Regions from separate parts of the Streptomyces sp. NBC_01352 genome, predicted to be linked through region 1. Evidence: riboswitches for the same ligand, from Rfam matches in the RefSeq annotation. Region 1 holds a riboswitch; the other holds the start of a gene.
The links. Region 1 has a riboswitch for ZMP and ZTP ahead of OG252_RS06935 (bifunctional 5,10-methylene-tetrahydrofolate dehydrogenase/5,10-methylene-tetrahydrofolate cyclohydrolase). Riboswitches for the same ligand answer to the same signal wherever they lie in the genome.
Positions count from the first base shown of each region.

Region 2: it holds a riboswitch for ZMP and ZTP, as region 1 does, so the genes downstream of both, OG252_RS20830 (glycine hydroxymethyltransferase) here and OG252_RS06935 (bifunctional 5,10-methylene-tetrahydrofolate dehydrogenase/5,10-methylene-tetrahydrofolate cyclohydrolase) in region 1, are expected to answer to the same signal.

Region 1 is NZ_CP108354.1:1,434,270-1,442,759, reverse strand. Features, by position in the region: gene OG252_RS06955 (VWA domain-containing protein) at 1-198, opposite strand, end outside; gene OG252_RS06950 (AAA family ATPase) at 301-1,419, opposite strand; gene OG252_RS06945 (RNA polymerase sigma factor) at 1,577-2,134, shown strand; gene OG252_RS06940 (CU044_5270 family protein) at 2,127-3,101, shown strand; partial or broken gene OG252_RS06935 (bifunctional 5,10-methylene-tetrahydrofolate dehydrogenase/5,10-methylene-tetrahydrofolate cyclohydrolase) at 3,103-3,316, opposite strand; ZMP/ZTP riboswitch at 3,377-3,461, opposite strand; gene OG252_RS06930 (nuclear transport factor 2 family protein) at 3,483-3,851, opposite strand; gene OG252_RS06925 (hypothetical protein) at 4,029-4,334, shown strand; gene OG252_RS06920 (type III PLP-dependent enzyme) at 4,402-5,607, opposite strand; gene OG252_RS06915 (IucA/IucC family protein) at 5,604-7,394, opposite strand; gene OG252_RS06910 (hypothetical protein) at 7,394-7,639, opposite strand; gene OG252_RS06905 (IucA/IucC family protein) at 7,636-8,490, opposite strand, start outside.
Region 2 is NZ_CP108354.1:4,500,556-4,509,045, forward strand. Features, by position in the region: gene OG252_RS20800 (2'-5' RNA ligase family protein) at 1-12, opposite strand, end outside; gene trpS (tryptophan--tRNA ligase) at 167-1,177, opposite strand; gene OG252_RS20810 (RNA polymerase sigma factor) at 1,377-1,937, shown strand; gene OG252_RS20815 (hypothetical protein) at 1,924-2,883, shown strand; gene OG252_RS20820 (hypothetical protein) at 2,989-3,768, shown strand; gene OG252_RS20825 (hypothetical protein) at 4,095-4,772, shown strand; gene OG252_RS20830 (glycine hydroxymethyltransferase) at 4,786-6,234, opposite strand; ZMP/ZTP riboswitch at 6,266-6,364, opposite strand; gene rocD (ornithine--oxo-acid transaminase) at 6,466-7,662, shown strand; gene OG252_RS20840 (glutathionylspermidine synthase family protein) at 7,689-8,490, opposite strand, start outside.

The DNA.
Region 1 (8,490 bases):
GTGGTCGTAGCGCTCGTTCAGCTCCTCGGCCAGCTCACGCAGTCCGGCCGACCGCTCGTAGGTGTCGCGCCAGGTGATCCGGTCGAACCGGTCCGCGACGACGACCGTCGTGTGCCGTTCGGGAGCGGCGGTGGACAGGCCCAGCCACCTCCCGGCCCGGCTCGCCAGCTCGTTGAGTTCGCTCGGTGTCTCGCCCATCGCCCTGATCCCCGGTGTTCAAAGCTGGGCCTGCACCATGCAGTATTGGCTCGATCGTGTGATGGTCGACTCCCGGGCTTGCGGCTTCCTGAGCCGTTCGGGCTACGCTGATCGCGCGATCTGGGACGCCGGGTACGGCGCCAGCGTGCGGGGCCCCCGCTCCATCGGAGTAATGGTTCGGGGCCTCCCCGTCGCCTCTGGCCGCACCCATGTAGCCAGGTCGTGAGGGAACCGGCCTCCCGGGCCCGGACCACGGACAGGATCCGTGTCGCCGTTCCGGGGCTGAGTACGCCGGGGACCAGTGCGCCCAAGACCGTTCGGGGCGTGCGGCTGAGTAGGCTCACTCTTGCTCAGTCCCCAGGAACGGTTGACCAGGTGCAGCACCTCGCGCTCGACGGTCGGCAGGTCGGTCAAGGCGACCGCTCGGCGGCCGTCGAGGAACGCGGACGCCTGGAGCAGGCCCACCGCCTGCCGCCAGCGGCGGTCGGAGGCGACGAGTTCCTTGCGGCGCAGGGCGGCCCGCAGCGTGCACACCGCGTCCACGATTCCCTCGGGGACGTCCACGGCGGGGACGGCCTCGGTCACGGCGTGCTGCAACGCGGCCAGCTCGACGGTGGTCCGGGCCGGTGCCACGGGGCGGCTGACGGCGGAGCGGACCAGCGCGGCGAAGTTCGAGGGATCCGCCAGGTACCCGACCTCGATCCGCACCAGCAGCCGGTCGTAGATCGCGGCCGTGTCCTCCCCGCTCGGCAGCTCGTTGCTCGCCGTGATGGCCCCGATCAGGGGGCAGCGGATCGGCTCCCCGCCGCTCTCCGGGTGGTAGATCCGCTCGTTGAGGAAGCCCAGCGTCTCGTTCAGCGCCGCCGTGGAGCACTTGAAGATCTCGTCGATGAACGCGACATGCGCGGTCGTGGCACGGCCTTCGTAGACCTGGCGGTACTCGCCCCGGGCCAGCGCGGCGACGTCGACGGGACCGAACATCCTGGTCGGCGCGGTGAACTTGGACAGCAGGATCTCCCAGTACGACGCCCCCTCGACCCGGCCGGTGAGCTCCCGGGCCAACTCGGACTTCGCCGTTCCGGGCGGGCCGAGCACCAGCGAGTGCTGTCCGGCCAGCAGCGTCACCACCAGCGTCCGCACCACGTCGGCCCGCTCGTAGAAACGGTCCGACAACTCATCGCTGATCACCCGCAGTCTCTTGGCCGTGTCCTGCGCGTCCATGGTCAACTCCTTGCCTGCGGCGCCCCGGTCGGGCCGAAGAGACGGGCCTGTGTCCGAGCAAGATAACTTGACGGCCGCGCTCGCCCCCGGGACGGGAGCGACGAGCGTCACCCAGGACGGGTGTGACGATCACGAAGGTGCCGGACACGAACGGAACATGAGCAACGACGAGGACTTCGCCGCTGCCTATCGCGAGCACTACTGGGCGGTCAGCCGCTATGTCGCGCGGCGGTTGGACGGGCGTACCAGCGAGGTGGAGGAAGTGGTGGCGGACGTGTTCACGGTCGCCTGGCGCCGCCGGGCCGACCTTCCGGCGTCCCCCCTGCCCTGGCTGTACGGCGTGGCACGCAACTGCCTGGCCAACGCGGTACGCGGCCGCGGGCGCCGCCGACGGCTCGTCGACCGGCTCGGCAACGACGACACCGTGCACGGGCGGCACATCGCGGCAGGCCCCGACGCCGAGACACCGGGCGGCTGGGTGCACGACGCGCTCGCCCGGCTCTCCCCGGCCGACCAGGAGGTGCTGCGCCTGACGGCGTGGGAGGAACTCGGCATCGACGAGGTGGCCGTCGCCCTCGGCTGCGGCCGACGGGCCGCGTCGATGCGGCTGCACCGGGCCCGCCGCCGGCTGAGAGCCGAGATCGACCGCCTCCACCCCCCGCTCGCCGCCGGCGCACACCCGTCCAACCCGTCGAAGGAGCACGGCCATGGCTGACGAACTGGAACTCCTGCGCCGCGCCAACCCGGTCCCGGTCGACGCCCCCCACTTCGGCGACGGGCCCCTGGACCATCACGCCGAGCGGCAGCTGAACCGGCTCCTGCACGGGCAGACCCCCGGCCCCCGCAGCCGCGCCCGGCTGGCCTGGGGCCTGGTCGCCACCGCCGTCGTGGCCGCCCTCGCGCTGACCCTCGTACTCGGCGGCCCCAACACACCCCCCGCGGTCGCGGCCCCCCGCCCGCTGGTCGTGCGGGCCGACTCCACCCCCGTACCCCTTCAGCTGCTGGCCGAGCGTGCCGGGCAGGACGCGGCCGACGGTTCGCCCGGGCTGCGCAAGGGCACGCACGTCCTGACGTGGAGCATGGGGATGTCGCAGGACAAGCCCCCGGTCACGTTCGCCGAGGAGCGGATCGTGCGCTGGAAGGCCGACGACACGCACACGGAACTGGTCGTGGCGACCGATCCGAGGCATCCCGGCCGGCCGGTCCTGTCCGACGAGGACGGCGAACCCCGCCTGGTGGCGGACGGACACGTCATCAGCAGACAGACCTTCGGGCCGAGCTGGAGCGACGCGCCACCCGAGTCGGCGCCGCCGCACGACCCGACGCGGCTGCGCGCCTATCTGCAGGAGGCGGGGTACCGCGATACGCCGCTCAGCACGCCCCAACTGCTCGACGCCGTCGACGTGTTGCTCGATCACTGGACCCTCGGCGCCCGCGAGAACGCGGCGCTCGTCCGGCTCCTCGCGGATGCCGAGGGGCTGCGGCCGGTCGGTCAGGTGACCGACCGCCTCGGTCGGCGTGGTCAGGCGTATGTGTACGACGGTTCCGGCGCCCGCCGCATGCTGATCATGGACCCGGCCACGGGGGCCGTCCTCGGGCTGGAGAGCACCGCCACCGTCGCCGAGCCCGAGTGGGGCCTCAGGACCGGAGACGTCATGGAGTACAGCGCCTGGATGCGCTGATTCACACCCCGAGTTGCCGGGTGGCCGCGTCCACGGTCTGCTCCAGCAGCGTGGCGCTCGTCATCGGACCGACACCGCCCGGCACCGGCGTGATCAGGCAGGCCCGTTCCACGGCGGAGCCGACGTCGACGTTGTACCCGGCGTCGACCACCACGGCGCCGGGCTTGCCTGGCGAGCAGCAGCATGCCGACCGGCTTGCCGAGGATCGCGCTGCGGCGTCGTCAGTAACAAAGCCAGGGCCGCCGTCCTGACGATCCACTCCTGAGCTGAGTCCACGGGATCGCCCAGGCGCACGGCATTCGTTCACGGCGGGCCGCTCCCCGGTGGTGCTCAACCTCAGCGCCGGTCACGGCCCGCCGACAGCCTGACCTCCTGCTTCGGCTACTCGTCCCAGGCCTGGACCATGGTCTGGTCGGCGATCTTCCCGTCCCGCAGCGACACCATCGACTCGGAGAACACGCGTACCCCGTCGGAGTACTCGCAGCTCTCGGTGAAGGCGACGCGGTCTTCCTGGACGACGCACTGCTCGAGCTTGTGCGCCTTGATGTCGCGGCTGTACACGTCCTCGAGCATCTCGCCGATCTCGTCCCGGCCGTGCAGGACCTTGGGGTGGCTGGGCTGGGTGTTGCGGTCCACGACGCGTATCTCCGCGTCGTCCGCGTAGAGCGACAGAAGATTCGCCGCAGTGTGTCCTTCGATGGCCTGACGCAGGGTTTCGGCGTCGAAGCCGGAGCGTGCCGCACTGCCCATGGTGTGACCTCCTTCAAAAGGCCGCGGCCCGGCGCGGAGCGGGCCGGCGAGGGGCCTCTCCCTTCGAGGCTCCTCCGCCCCGGCGGGCTCGGCAAGCGCAGTCCGCGCGCTGCGCCTCACGGGTGAGCGGCAGCGGCCGCCCGTGTCCGGCAGGGCTCCTTAGGCGTTGCTGAGGGCATGATCTCAACACGACGTATCGTCGCCGCCGTGGGTCTTGCCGTCGGGGTCACCGGCCTCGCCGCTCCCCTCGCGAACGCGGCCGACGCGGCTGCCCCGGGTACCGGTCAGCTGAACCCCATCGCCACGCTCGACTCGCTCGTCGTGAGCGACCTTCCCGCGGAGCACAAGGGCGAGGTCCCGCGGATCTCGGAGCAGCTGGCCGCGCTCAACCGGGTCAACGAGCTGAACAAGCTGAACGAGCTGCACCAGGTCACCGACCTCGTCGCCCCCGTCACCGGGCTGCTGCCCGCTGTCCAGGCCTGACCGTTCCCGCCTGCTCCCCGAGGGCCGCCCGGATCTCTCCGGGCGGCCCTCGACGCGTGTCTGCGTCTCATCGCGCGGGAGGGGCGTCCAGGAAGTGGAAGCCGGGCCGGGGGTGCATCAGGAAGTCGTGGTGGGAGATGTTCCACGCGTAGGCACCTGTCAGCGAGAACGCCACCCGGTCACCGGCCTTCAGCCCGGGCGCGGGCACGCGTCGGGCCAGCACGTCCTTCGGTGTGCACAGCTGTCCGGCCAGGGTGATCCGCTCGCCCACGGACTCCGATCGCGGCCACGGATGCGGCCAGGCGTCCACCGGAAGTACGGAACACGGCTGGTCGTGCCCCTTCGTCGCCGGGGTGCGCAGATGGTGGGTGCCGCCCCGGACGACGGCGAACTCCTCGCCGTGACTGCGCTTCACGTCCAGTACCTCCGTGGCGTACCAGCCGCAGTACGCCGTCAGGGCCCGCCCCGGCTCGATGCGCAGGGTGAGTCCGGGGTGCGCCTCGGTCAGCCGGGCGAGGCCCTTGCCGTACGCGGCCCAGTCGAAGCGGTGTCCGGGACGGGTGTAGTCGACGGTCATGCCGCCGCCGACGTTCACCTCGGCGAGCGGCACACCGAGGTCCGTCGCCCACGAGACGACGGACTCGGCCACGGCCAGCTGCTCGACCGCCGCCAGGCCGCTCGCCAAGTGGGCGTGGACGCCGCGCAGTTCGAGGTGCGGGTAGGTGCCGTCGGCGAGCGCGCGGACTGCTTCGAGAGCCTGGGCGGGGTCCATACCGAAGGGTGTGGGCCTGCCGCCCATCGCCAGCGAGCTGCCCGCCAACGAGCCGTCGGCGACCGGCAGGTTGACACGGGGCAGCACCGGCACCCGCCGCCCCGGAGCGACGCGCCGCGCCAACTCGGCCAGCATGCGCAGCTCGTACATGCTCTCCACGTGGAAGCGTTCGACTCCCTGCTCCAGCGCGGCCGTCACCTCGTCCGGCGTCTTGCCGGGACCCCCGAAGGCGAGCGGCCGACCCGGTACCGCCCCGGCGACGTGGGCGAGTTCACCGCCCGAGGAGACCTCGTAGCCGTCGACGTACGGACCGAGCGCGCCGAGGATCTCCGGCTCGGGGTTGGCCTTCGCGGCGTAGTACAGCTCGACCCGCTCCGGGAGCGCGGCCCGCACGGCGGCGACGTGGGTGCGCAGTGCGGCCAGATCGTAGACGTACGCGGGAAGTTCACTGGACGGCAGGGACAGAACGCGGTCGCGGACCGCGGGCGTCGGATCGGTCATCGGGTGCTCCCGGTCGTGTCGCGCAGGATGCCCTCGGCGAGAGGGGACGGCAGCCGGACGTATCCGGCCGCGCGGTCGGCCTTGCGCTCCCAGCGGGTGAGCAGGTTGGCCTTGGCGGGCAGCGGCACCCCGGCGAGCAGGGCGGCCAGGCGCGGCGGACAGCCGCTCCGGTCGGCGTACGCCCGCAGGGTGTCCCGCATCCGGCCCCACAGCGCGGCCTCGGCCCGCGGGTGCAGGTCGGCGAGGGCGGCGAGCAGCTCGGCGGCATGGTTGACCAGCAGGCAGTACACCACCCGGTCCCAGCCGCGCTGTGCGTCGTACGTCATCGGACCCGCGACCTCGGGCGGCAGCGCGGCGAGCGTGTCCGCGTGGTGCTCGGGGACCAGCTTGGCGCCCTCCAGGTCGCGGAAGAGGACCTGGACGGGCATGCCGTCGCCGTCGACGCCGATGACGACGTTCTGCAGGTGCGGCTCCAGGACCAGTCCGTGGTCGAAGTAGGCGGCCAGGACCGGCGGGAGGAGGAGGCCGAGGTACGCCGACCACCAGTCCAGGGCCCGCCGCTCGTCCGCACCGGCCAGGAGGCGGGAGATGTGGGCGGCGCCGGTCGGGTACTCGTCGGCGACCGCGGCGGCCAGCAGGGGAGTGGTGCCGGGCGCGAGCCGGCGCGGCAGGCCTTCGCGGACGATGACGCCGAAGCCCTCCAACAGCGCCCGGTCCGGTGTCCCGTCGGGGCCCGGGAGGGCGAGCGAGCGGTAGGCGGGCTCGCGGAGCACGGCGCTGCCGGGGAAACGCTCGGCGAGGTCGGCGAGTGCCGGGGCCAGGGCGCGGGTGAGGGCGACCGCGCCGGACAGCTCGTAACTGCTGTTCTTACGCACGCAGTTGGTGATCCGCACGTTGAGGCTGAACTTCAGGAACGTCTCGCCGTCGTACAGCGTGCGCACGGAGGCGGTCGCGGCGAAGGGCTGTCCGCCGGGTCCGAGGTCGAGGATGTCACCGGCCGCGAGGGCGGCGCGCAGCGCGGGGTGCTCGCCGAGTGTCTCGTACTGCCAGGGGTGGGCGGGCAGCAGCCGGTAGCCGTCCGGGACGTCCTCGCGCTGCCGGTCCAAGGGGGCGACGGCCGCGGGGTCGGTGTACTCCTCGGCGATCAGGTGGCTGCGGACCGCGAGGTGGCGCAGCGGGAAGGCGGCGCCCGCCTCCGGGGCGTACGCGGACCAGGCGCGCGGGTCGCCGGTGCGGGCCTTGGGTGTCGGGTGGAAGCGGTGCCCGAACAGCAGCGACTGCTCGGAGGCGAGGTAGGCCGACAGCCGGTCCTCCGGGGCTCGGTCGGCATGTACGGCGGTGTCGGCCCGTACGGCCGTCAGGGCGGTCCTGATCGCCGAGTGGCTGGAGGCGATCTGCTCCAGGAACTCCTCGTTGCGCACGCCGGTGCGCAGCCACAGCTCGTCGTGGGTGCACTCGGCCAGGCGTCGCCAGTCCATCTCCGCCCAGCCGCCCTCGCGCCGCTCGCTCACCGGGCCGGTGAACCGGTGTGCGCCCAGCAGCGAGGTGCGGCGCAGCGCGACGCGCAGCAGGACACCGCGGCGCGGCAGCCGCAGCAGCAGCCGGCCGTCGGTCACGACGGACTGGCGTTCGGGGCCAGACACCTCGCGCAGCAGACAGTTGAGGAGCGTATGGGCCACCGCCTCGTCGGCGGTGGGCAGTGCGGCGGGAGCGACGGGCGTCCGCCCGGGCTCGAACGAGGTCGAGAGCTTCGGGGAGCTCGCGGGCGAGTGGGTCAGCGAGGGCATCAACGGCTCCAGCGGGTGCGGAACTTCAGCGGGGGGAAGGTGACGGCGAGGACGATGACGGCGGCAGCGGCACCGCCGGTCAGTACGGGTGCGGCCGGACCGAAGCGGGCACTGTCCGCCGCCACGGCCACGCCGGCCGGTGGCCCCAGCGCCGCGAAGGACGACACGAAGCAGCAGCCCGCCACCGCGTGCACCCGGCCCCGGCCGGGTGAGGACCGCGCCAGGCGCAGGGCTTCGGCGCTCATGCGCGATCCCGGGCGTTCAGCAGGTAGTTGGGGCCGGTGGTGTAGTGCTTGTTGATGTCGGCGGCGCCCGACCGCTCCTTGGACAGCAGGGTCCCGGCCGTGACCATCGCCTTCACCGGCAGCGTCGGCGCGTCCAGCACGCGGGCGCGCAGCGCCGCCCCGGCGTCCCCTGCCTCTGCCTCTGCCGCGAGCCTGTCGACGGCCTCCGTCAGCCGCTCCCGCACCAGCCCCAGCAGCGTGGTCAGTGGGGCGCGACCCCGCCGGGCGAGCCCGAACGCGTAGGCGCCCGCGCACAGATGGACGGTGATGGTGGCGAAGAGGTCGGCGACCGGCCCGTCGCCCCGGCCGAGGGTCCGTACGTCGTCGAAGCCCCACGGCCCGGGGAGTACGGCGTCCAGCCGTTCGGTGTTGACCCGGGGACCGTCGTTGTCCTTGAACAGCAGCCGCACACTGCCCGGTCGTAGCACCAGCGAGATGTTCTGCTGATGCGACTCCAGCGCGATCCCGTACCCGAACAGGGTCGTCTGCCAGTCGAACAGCAGCGTCAGACAGGCGTCGAGGAGAGCGAGGGGGTCCCCGTCGTGGAAGCGGTCGGCGAGGTGGTCGACGACCGGCCGTCCGTCGGGGGCCTCGGCGAGGAGCGCCGCCATCGGTACGACCACCGAGTCGTCGAGCCCGGCCGGATACAGGCGGCACAGGACGGCGAGCAGCTCGTGCCCGGCGTGTGCGTACGTGGTCTCGTCGGCGTGCAGGATGGTGTCCCGGAAACGGGGTTCACGGGCGATCACCGCCTCCAGCAGCCGCTGCCCCACCGCACCGTCGACGAGCGTCCCGGGTTTCACGGACCGTTT
Region 2 (8,490 bases), 3.1 Mb from region 1:
TACGGTCCCCACGTCGTCTCCTGTCGTCCTGTTCGAGTTCGTTCCCAGCCGTCCGGCTATCGACTGTACGGCCACGGCTGTGTTGGTGGGCAGGCGCAACCGTAGTGATGTGCAGCGCTCTGCGCAGTGGTACGCCTGTGCGGTGGTGCGCCTGTGGTGGTACGGCTCAGTGTTTGGCGGGCAGGAAGCCCACCCTGTCGTACGCCTGGGACAGGGTCTCCGCGGCGACGGCACGCGCCTTCTCCGCGCCCTTGGCGAGGATCGAGTCCAGCGTCTCCGGGTCGTCGAGGTACTGCTGGGTGCGCTCGCGGAACGGCGTCACGAACTCGACCATGATCTCGGCGAGGTCCGTCTTGAGCGCGCCGTAGCCCTTGCCCTCGTACTTCTGCTCGAGGTCGGCGATTCCCTCGCCCGTGAGGGTCGAGTAGATGGTGAGCAGGTTGCTGACGCCCGGCTTGTGCTCCGCGTCGAAGCGGATGACGGTGTCCGTGTCGGTGACCGCGCTCTTGACCTTCTTGGCGGTGGCCTTGGGATCGTCCAGGAGGTTGATGAGCCCCTTCGGCGTGGACGCCGACTTGCTCATCTTGATCGACGGGTCCTGAAGGTCGTAGATCTTGGCCGTCTCCCTGAGGATGTACGGCTTCGGGATGGTGAAGGTCTCGCCGAAGCGGCCGTTGAAGCGCTCGGCGAGATCGCGGGTGAGCTCGATGTGCTGGCGCTGGTCCTCACCCACCGGGACCTCGTTCGCCTGGTACAGCAGGATGTCCGCGACCTGGAGGACCGGGTACGTGAACAGGCCGACGCTGGCGCGGTCGGCGCCCTGCTTGGCGGACTTGTCCTTGAACTGGGTCATGCGGGACGCCTCGCCGAAGCCGGTCAGGCAGTTCATGACCCAGGCGAGCTGGGCGTGCTCGGGGACATGGCTCTGGACGAAGAGCGTGCAGCGCTCCGGGTCGAGACCGGCCGCGAGGAGCTGGGCGGCGGCCAGGCGCGTGTTGGCACGCAGGTCCGCGGGGTCCTGCGGGAGCGTGATCGCGTGCAGGTCGACGACCATGTAGAACGCGTCGTGGGACTCCTGCAGGGCCACCCACTGGCGGACGGCGCCGAGGTAGTTGCCGAGGTGGAACGAGCCTGCGGTGGGCTGGATTCCGGAGAGCACTCGCGGGCGACGCTGCATGGCGGAGCCATTCCCCTGAGGGTGGTGGTGGGCGACGGGTGGGCGGTCAGAGGCCATGCTCACCATTCTCTCAGGTCCCGGGGGGCGATCCGGAACTGGTCGGAAACAGATGGGACACGGGTGGGAACCGATCCGCGCCGAGCGGTGTACCAATCATGTGAGGACGCGGGAGGGGGGCCGCATCGTCGATGAGGCCGCGGTGATCGCCCGCGTACGCGCCGGAGAGCCGGAGGCGTACGCGGAGCTGGTGCGAGCCCATACGGGCCTCGCGCTCAGGGCGGCCGCCGCGCTCGGGGCGGGTGCGGACGCGGAGGACGTGGTGCAGCAGGCCTTCGTCAAGGCGTACTGCGCGCTGGGCCGGTTCAAGGACGGCGCGTCGTTCAAGCCGTGGCTGCTGTCGATCGTGGCCAATGAGACGAGGAACACAGTGCGGACGGCGGCCCGGCAGCGGACGCTCGCCGGTCGCGAGGCGGCCTTCGCGGAGGCGGAGCCGCTGATACCGGAATCGGCCGACCCGGCGGTGGCCACGCTGGAGACGGAGCGCCGCGCTGCCCTGCTGACCGCCCTGGAGAAGCTGAGCGAGGAGCACCGCCTGGTCGTCACCTACCGCTATCTGCTGGAAATGGACGAGTCCGAGACGGCCCAGGCTCTGGGCTGGCCCCGGGGGACCGTGAAATCCCGGCTCAACCGCGCCCTGCGGAAGATGAGCCGACTGTTGCCGGATTTTCAGCCTCGGGAAGGGGGTGATGAGCGTGAGTGAGGAGCCGGAGCTGGGTGCGTACGACCGTGAGGGCGGCCCCGATGACGTGGGCGAGGGACGCCGTGGTGACAGTGACCTGGGCGAGGGGCGCCGACGTGGCGAGCCCGCCCGGCTGCCGCAGGAGCTGCGGGCGCTGGGGCGTTCGCTGGACCCACCGGGCGGCGCCGGGTCCGACTCGATGGTCGAGCGGGTGCTGCAGCAGATAATCGCTGAGCACATCCCGGTCCCGGTGGCCGAGCCGACGGGAGCCGGTGAGCGGCTGCGGGCGGCCCGGTACTGGACGCGGGCGCGGTGGCGGTCGCTGACCGCTGCGCTGTGCGGCCTGCTGACGGTCCTCGCGCTCACGCCCCCGGTGCGGGCCGCGGTCCTCGACTGGTTCGACTTCGGCGGGGTCGAGGTGCGGTACGACCCGTCGGCGGCGCCCTCGACCGGCGCCGAGGTGCCCGGCTGCGAGGGGTCGCTGTCGCTCACGGGGGCGGAGCGCGAGGCCGGCTTCGAGCCGCTGGTTCCGCCGGCGCTGGGCGCGCCGGACGCGGTGTCGGTGACCGACGAGCCGCAGGGGCGGTTCCTGGTGAGCTTGTGCTGGCGCGAGCAGGGGCACACGATCCGGCTGGACCAGTACCCGGCCGGCCTGGACATCGGCTTCGCCAAGAGCGTGTCCGAGCAGCCCGTGTGGATCTCGCTGAGCACAGATCCCGCGGACGTCGGCACGCCGAGCAACACGGCCCTGTGGTTCCCCCGGCCGCACCTGCTCAGCTTCTGGCTGGTGGACGCGCACGGCTCCCGCTACACCCGCGAGGAGCGGACCGCCGGGCCGACGCTGCTGTGGATGCACCCCTCCGGCGGTAAGGACGTGACGCTGCGGCTGGAGGGGGTCGCGTCGAAGGGGCGGGCGGTGGAGATCGCGAAGTCCATCGACGGGGCGCCGGAGGAGTCCCCGAAATAGTGCGCGCGGGGTGGGAACCCCGGCGGGTCGGGCGGTGTACCAGAAGTGACAAGCGGCTCGCGGACGGGCCGCACGGGGATCGTCTGGCTTTGTATGGGGGTTCGGATGCGCAGGCTCGGGGTCGGGTGGAGCGGCCGGTGTCGTGAACTGGCGGCGCTGGCAGGGGTGTTGGTGATGGCGTCGGCGCTGATGCTGTGGGGGGCTTCCTCCGCGTCGGCGGGCGGACCGACGAGCGTGCTCGTGGTCTCGCCGCAGAGCACCCAGACGGCGGCGCTGTACTACTCCGACGAGGAGTACGGAGAACTGGAACAGCTCCTGGGCGCCCCCGGCACCGGCGTCCGCGACAAGCCGCCGGAGGCCAATCTGACGGCCGCCCGGCAGATCAACGTCACGTGGATGGTGCACGACGTGTCGCCCTGGCGCCTCGACCGGGTCTTCCCGCTGACGGACGGCGACGACGTCTGGATACACACGGCCGCGAACCTCCCGGAAACGGTGAACGGCCAATGGCACCGCGCCCAGCACCCCGGCCAACTGCGTGCGCTGCTCAAGGACCTCGGGGTGATGGGCAAGACGTCGGACGAGGGCCGCTCCGGGATCTTCCCGGCACCTTGGGAGACGGGCGAGTCCGGCGTCGGCGGCGAGACCGGCACGGGTGCCGACGCCGATGCCGGCACCACGGACACAGCGACCGACGCGGCTGTCGCACCGACTGCGCAAGCACGGCCAGGCGATGGCACCGACTGGTGGTGGGTGCTGCCCGGCGCGGCTGCCGGAGCCGCCCTGGCGCTGGTGCTGCGGCCCTTCGCCACGCGGATGCGGTGGAGGCCGTGGGACCGACCGCGACGGGAGCCGGGGCCACGGCAGGAATTGCGGGACGTGTGAGCGGCCGGGGGGCCGATGGCTGCCAGGAGCGACATGGAGGGGGACGGATGGCTATCGGGACCAAACGCGCGGGGCTACGGATGATGACGTGGCGGACGCGGGCGGGGGCGAGGAGTACACGGGTGACGACCCGGAGTACACGGGTGAGGACCCGGCACACACACGCCGGGCCACGGACGGCTCTCCAGGACGCTGGCGCGGGCATGGGGGTGACGGCCCGGTGCAGACGTGCGGGCATGGGGGTGAGGGCCACGTACAGACGTGCGGGCGTTCACGTCACGGGCCGGTGCAGACGTGCGGTTGTCCGGCTCGCGGTCATCGTGCCGATGTCGGTGGCCGCCGCCCTGTGCGGGATGCCGGCCGCGGACGCGGTCCTGCACGGGGCGGGCCGGGACGCCCCGAATGTGGCGGTGGTCGTCGCGGGCGGTACGGGCCGGACGACGGCGGTGCGTTCGGGCGAGCCGGACTTCGCCCGTCTCTGGCAACTGCTGGAGCCGATGTACGCGGGGACGGAGCGGGTGTCTCGGGCGTGGGACGAGGGCCGGTATCCACCGGTGCTGATCACCGTGGTGTGGGGGCTGACGGGGATCGGGGGCTGGCCGCAGACAGACGCGGCGCCGGGTGGTGACGTGGCGATGGAGCGGCAGGACCAGCTGTTCGTGGCCGGGGACGGCACGCCGTGGGTGCGCTCGGATGCCGCGCCGGACGTGGATGACGACGACATCCGCTGGCACCGGGCTCCGCGCTCGGTCTTCGAGCGGATGAGCTGGGCCGGGTTGCTCGGCGAGGCCGACGAGAGGGCGGCGGCAGAGAGTCTGGGCGATGCCGACGGGCCCGGCGGCGGGCACAGGTCCGCGGCGAGCGGCGTCTGGTGGGCGATACCGGGCCTCGCGGCCGGGTTCGCGGCCGGAGTGGGCGGCACGCTGCTGATACGCCGCGCGGCGGCCCGGCCGGGAACCGGGCCGCCGCGGGAGGAACCACGACAGGAGCTGATCGATCTCTGATGCGGGCCGGGCGTCAGCCCAGGTCGATCTCCGGGTACAGCGGGAAACCGGCCACGAGGTCGGTGGCTCGGTGGGCGACCTCGTCCGCGATCTTCGGGTCGAGGACGTGCTGGGCCTTGGAGGGGGCGCCCTTGCCGGTGGTGCCGGGCTCGGTGGAGGTGAGGACGCGGTCGATGAGGGCCGCGACCTCGTCCATCTCGGCGGTGCCGAGACCCCGCGTGGTCAGGGCGGGGGTGCCGATGCGAATGCCGGAGGTGTACCAGGCACCGTTGGGGTCGGCCGGGATGGAGTTGCGGTTGGTGACGATGCCCGAGTCGAGCAGCGCGGCCTCGGCCTGGCGGCCGGTGAGGCCGTAGGAGGAGGCGACGTCGATCAGGTTGAGGTGATTGTCCGTGCCGCCGGTCACCAGGGTCGCGCCCCGGCGCATCAGGCCTTCGGCCAGGGCGCGGGAGTTGTCGACGATGCGCTGGGCGTAGTCCTGGAAGGAGGGCCGGCGGGCCTCGGCGAGGGCGACGGCCTTGGCGGCCATGACGTGCGGGAGCGGGCCGCCGAGGACCATCGGGCAGCCGCGGTCGACCTGGTCCTTGAGGGAGTCGTCGCACAGGACCATGCCGCCGCGCGGGCCGCGCAGCGACTTGTGGGTGGTGGTGGTGACGATCTGGGCGTGCGGGACCGGGTCGAAGTCGCCGGTGAGGACCTTGCCGGCGACGAGACCGGCGAAGTGGGCCATGTCCACCATGAGCGTGGCGCCGACCTCGTCGGCGATCTCGCGCATGATCCGGAAGTTCACGAGACGGGGGTAGGCGGAGTAGCCGGCCACGATGATCAGCGGCTTGAACTCGCGGGCCGTGGCACGCAGGGCCTCGTAGTCGAGGAGACCGGTGGTGGGGTCGGTGCCGTAGGAGCGCTGGTCGAACATCTTGCCGGAGATGTTCGGGCGGAAGCCGTGGGTGAGGTGGCCGCCGGCGTCCAGGGACATGCCGAGCATGCGCTGGTTGCCGAAGGCCTGGCGGAGCTCGGCCCAGTCGGCCTCGGAGAGGTCGTTGACCTGGCGGACGCCGGCCTTCTCCAGGGCGGGGACCTCGACACGCTGGGCGAGGACCGACCAGAAGGCGACGAGGTTGGCGTCGATGCCGGAGTGCGGCTGGACGTAGGCGTGGCGGGCGCCGAAGAGCTCGCGCGCGTGCTCGGCGGCGAGGGACTCGACGGTGTCGACGTTGCGACAGCCGGCGTAGAAGCGGCGGCCGATGGTGCCCTCGGCGTACTTGTCGCTGAACCAGTTGCCCATCGCGAGGAGGGTGGCCGGGGAGGCGTAGTTCTCGGAGGCGATCAGCTTGAGCATCTCGCGCTGGTCGGCGACCTCCTGGCCGATGGCGTCGGCCACGCGCGGCTCGACGGCGCGGATCACGTCGAGGGCGGCACGGAAGGCGGTGGACTCGTGGGAGAGGGGTTCGGCTGGCATGGGGACCTCCGGACGTCGTGTTCAGCGTTCACGGTACGGCCCAGGCGCACGGCACTCGGTGCTGGACAGAGTCCAGGGGCCGCTCCCCGATGGTTCGTCCCATCCCAGCGCGCCAGTCACGGCCCGCCGGTCAGCCTACCGGGCACGCCGCGTCGCCCAGGTCCCGCGTCCACCATCCGAGCGACGATAGGAAGGAGGCCACCGCCACCTCAGGGAGATCCCGTGAACGCTATGGAGGGGCTCGTCGCCGCGACCGAAGCCCACAGTGCGCACACCTACCACCCGCTGCCCGTGATGATCGCCACCGCGGACGGTGCCTGGATGACGGACGTGGAGGGGCGCCGGTATCTGGACCTGCTGGCCGGTTACTCGGCGCTCAACTTCGGGCACTGCAACCGGCGGCTCGTCGAGGCGGCGAAGGCGCAGTTGGAGCGGGTGACGCTGACGTCGCGGGCATTCCATCACGACCGGTTCGCCGCGTTCTGCGAGGAACTCGCCGAGCTGTGCGGCATGGAGATGGTGCTGCCGATGAACACGGGTGTGGAGGCGGTGGAGACGGCGGTGAAGACGGCCCGGAAGTGGGGGTACCGGGTCAAGGGCGTGCCGTCGGAGATGGCGAAGATCGTGGTCGCCGGCAACAACTTCCACGGGCGCACGACGACGGTCATCAGCTTCTCCACGGACTCCGAGGCGCGGGCGGACTTCGGGCCGTACACGCCGGGCTTCGAGATCGTGCCCTACGGGGATCTGACGGCGATGCGCTCCGCGCTGACCGAGAACACGGTGGCGGTGTTGCTGGAGCCGATCCAGGGCGAGGCGGGGGTGCTGGTGCCGCCGGCCGGTTACCTGCCGGGGGTGCGGGAGCTGACGCGGGAGCGGAACGTGCTGTTCGTGGCGGACGAGATCCAGTCGGGGCTGGGGCGGACGGGGCGGACGTTCGCGTGCGAGCACGAGGGCGTGGTGCCGGACGTGTATGTGCTGGGGAAGGCGCTCGGCGGCGGGATCGTGCCGGTGTCGGCGGTGGTGTCGAGCGCGGCGGTGCTCGGGGTGTTCCGGGCCGGGGAGCACGGGTCGACGTTCGGCGGGAATCCGCTGGCCTGCGCGGTGGCGCTGGAGGTGATCGCGATGCTGCGGACGGGCGGGTACCAGGCGCGGGCGGCGGAGCTCGGCGAGCGGCTGCACCGGGAGTTGGGTGCGCTGGCCGGGACGGGGCGGGTGACGGGAGTGCGCGGGCGTGGGCTGTGGGCGGGCGTCGACATCGAGCCGTCGTACGGCACGGGACGGGAGGTGTCCGAGAGGCTGATGGACCTGGGGGTGCTGGTGAAGGACACGCACGGGGCGACGATCCGGATCGCGCCGCCCCTCGTCATCAGTGAGGAGGATCTGGACTGGGGGCTGGCCCAGCTGCGTGCGGTGCTGGGGCTGTAGGGAGTCCGCGGGACTTCAGGGGGTTCTCAGCGGATCACGTGCGGCAGGAAGCGGGCGTACTCGTCGGTGACCAGGCCGGAGGACTCGCGGATGCCGAGGCCCGCGGACTCGTTCTCCACGACCCAGGCGCCGAGGACGACACGGTTGCCGTCGAAGTCGGGAAGGGGGGCCAACTCCTGGTAGCAGCAGGCCTCTTGGCGTACCACCGGTACCGGGTCGGCGCCGGGCTCGTGGACCGTCACTCCCGCGCCCTCCCTGCCCAGCAGGGGCTTGGCGACGTAGCCGGTCGTCGTCGCCAGCTCCCGGGGGCCGTCCAGGTAGGCGGGGAGGAGGTTCGGGTGGCCGGGAAACAGCTCCCAGAGGATCGCCAGCAGGGCCTTGTTGCTGAGCAGCATCTTCCAGGCCGGTTCGATCCACAGGGTGCTGCCCGTGCCGCCGCCGTTGTCGAGGGTGCCGAGGACCTGGTCGGCGAAGCGGTCGGTGGTGAGCCATTCCCAGGGATAGAGCTTGAAGCAGCTGCGGATGAAGCGGAGTTGGTTGTCGACGAAACGGCCGGAGAGGGGGTCCCAGCCGATCTCTTCCATGGAGATCCAGTCGGTGTCGAGGCCGGCCTGGTCCGCGGTCTCCTTGAGGTAGGCGACCGTCATGAGGTCCTCGCCGAGTTCGTCGGCCGAGGAGTGGGCGAAGTACAGAGGGCTGCCGGGCGGGAGGAGGGCGGCCTGGTTCTTCCAGGCGGCGACGAGGCGTTCGTGGAGGGAGTTCCACTGGTCGGCGCCGGGGAAGCGCTCCTCCATCCAGAACCATTGGGGGGAGGCGGCCTCGACGAGG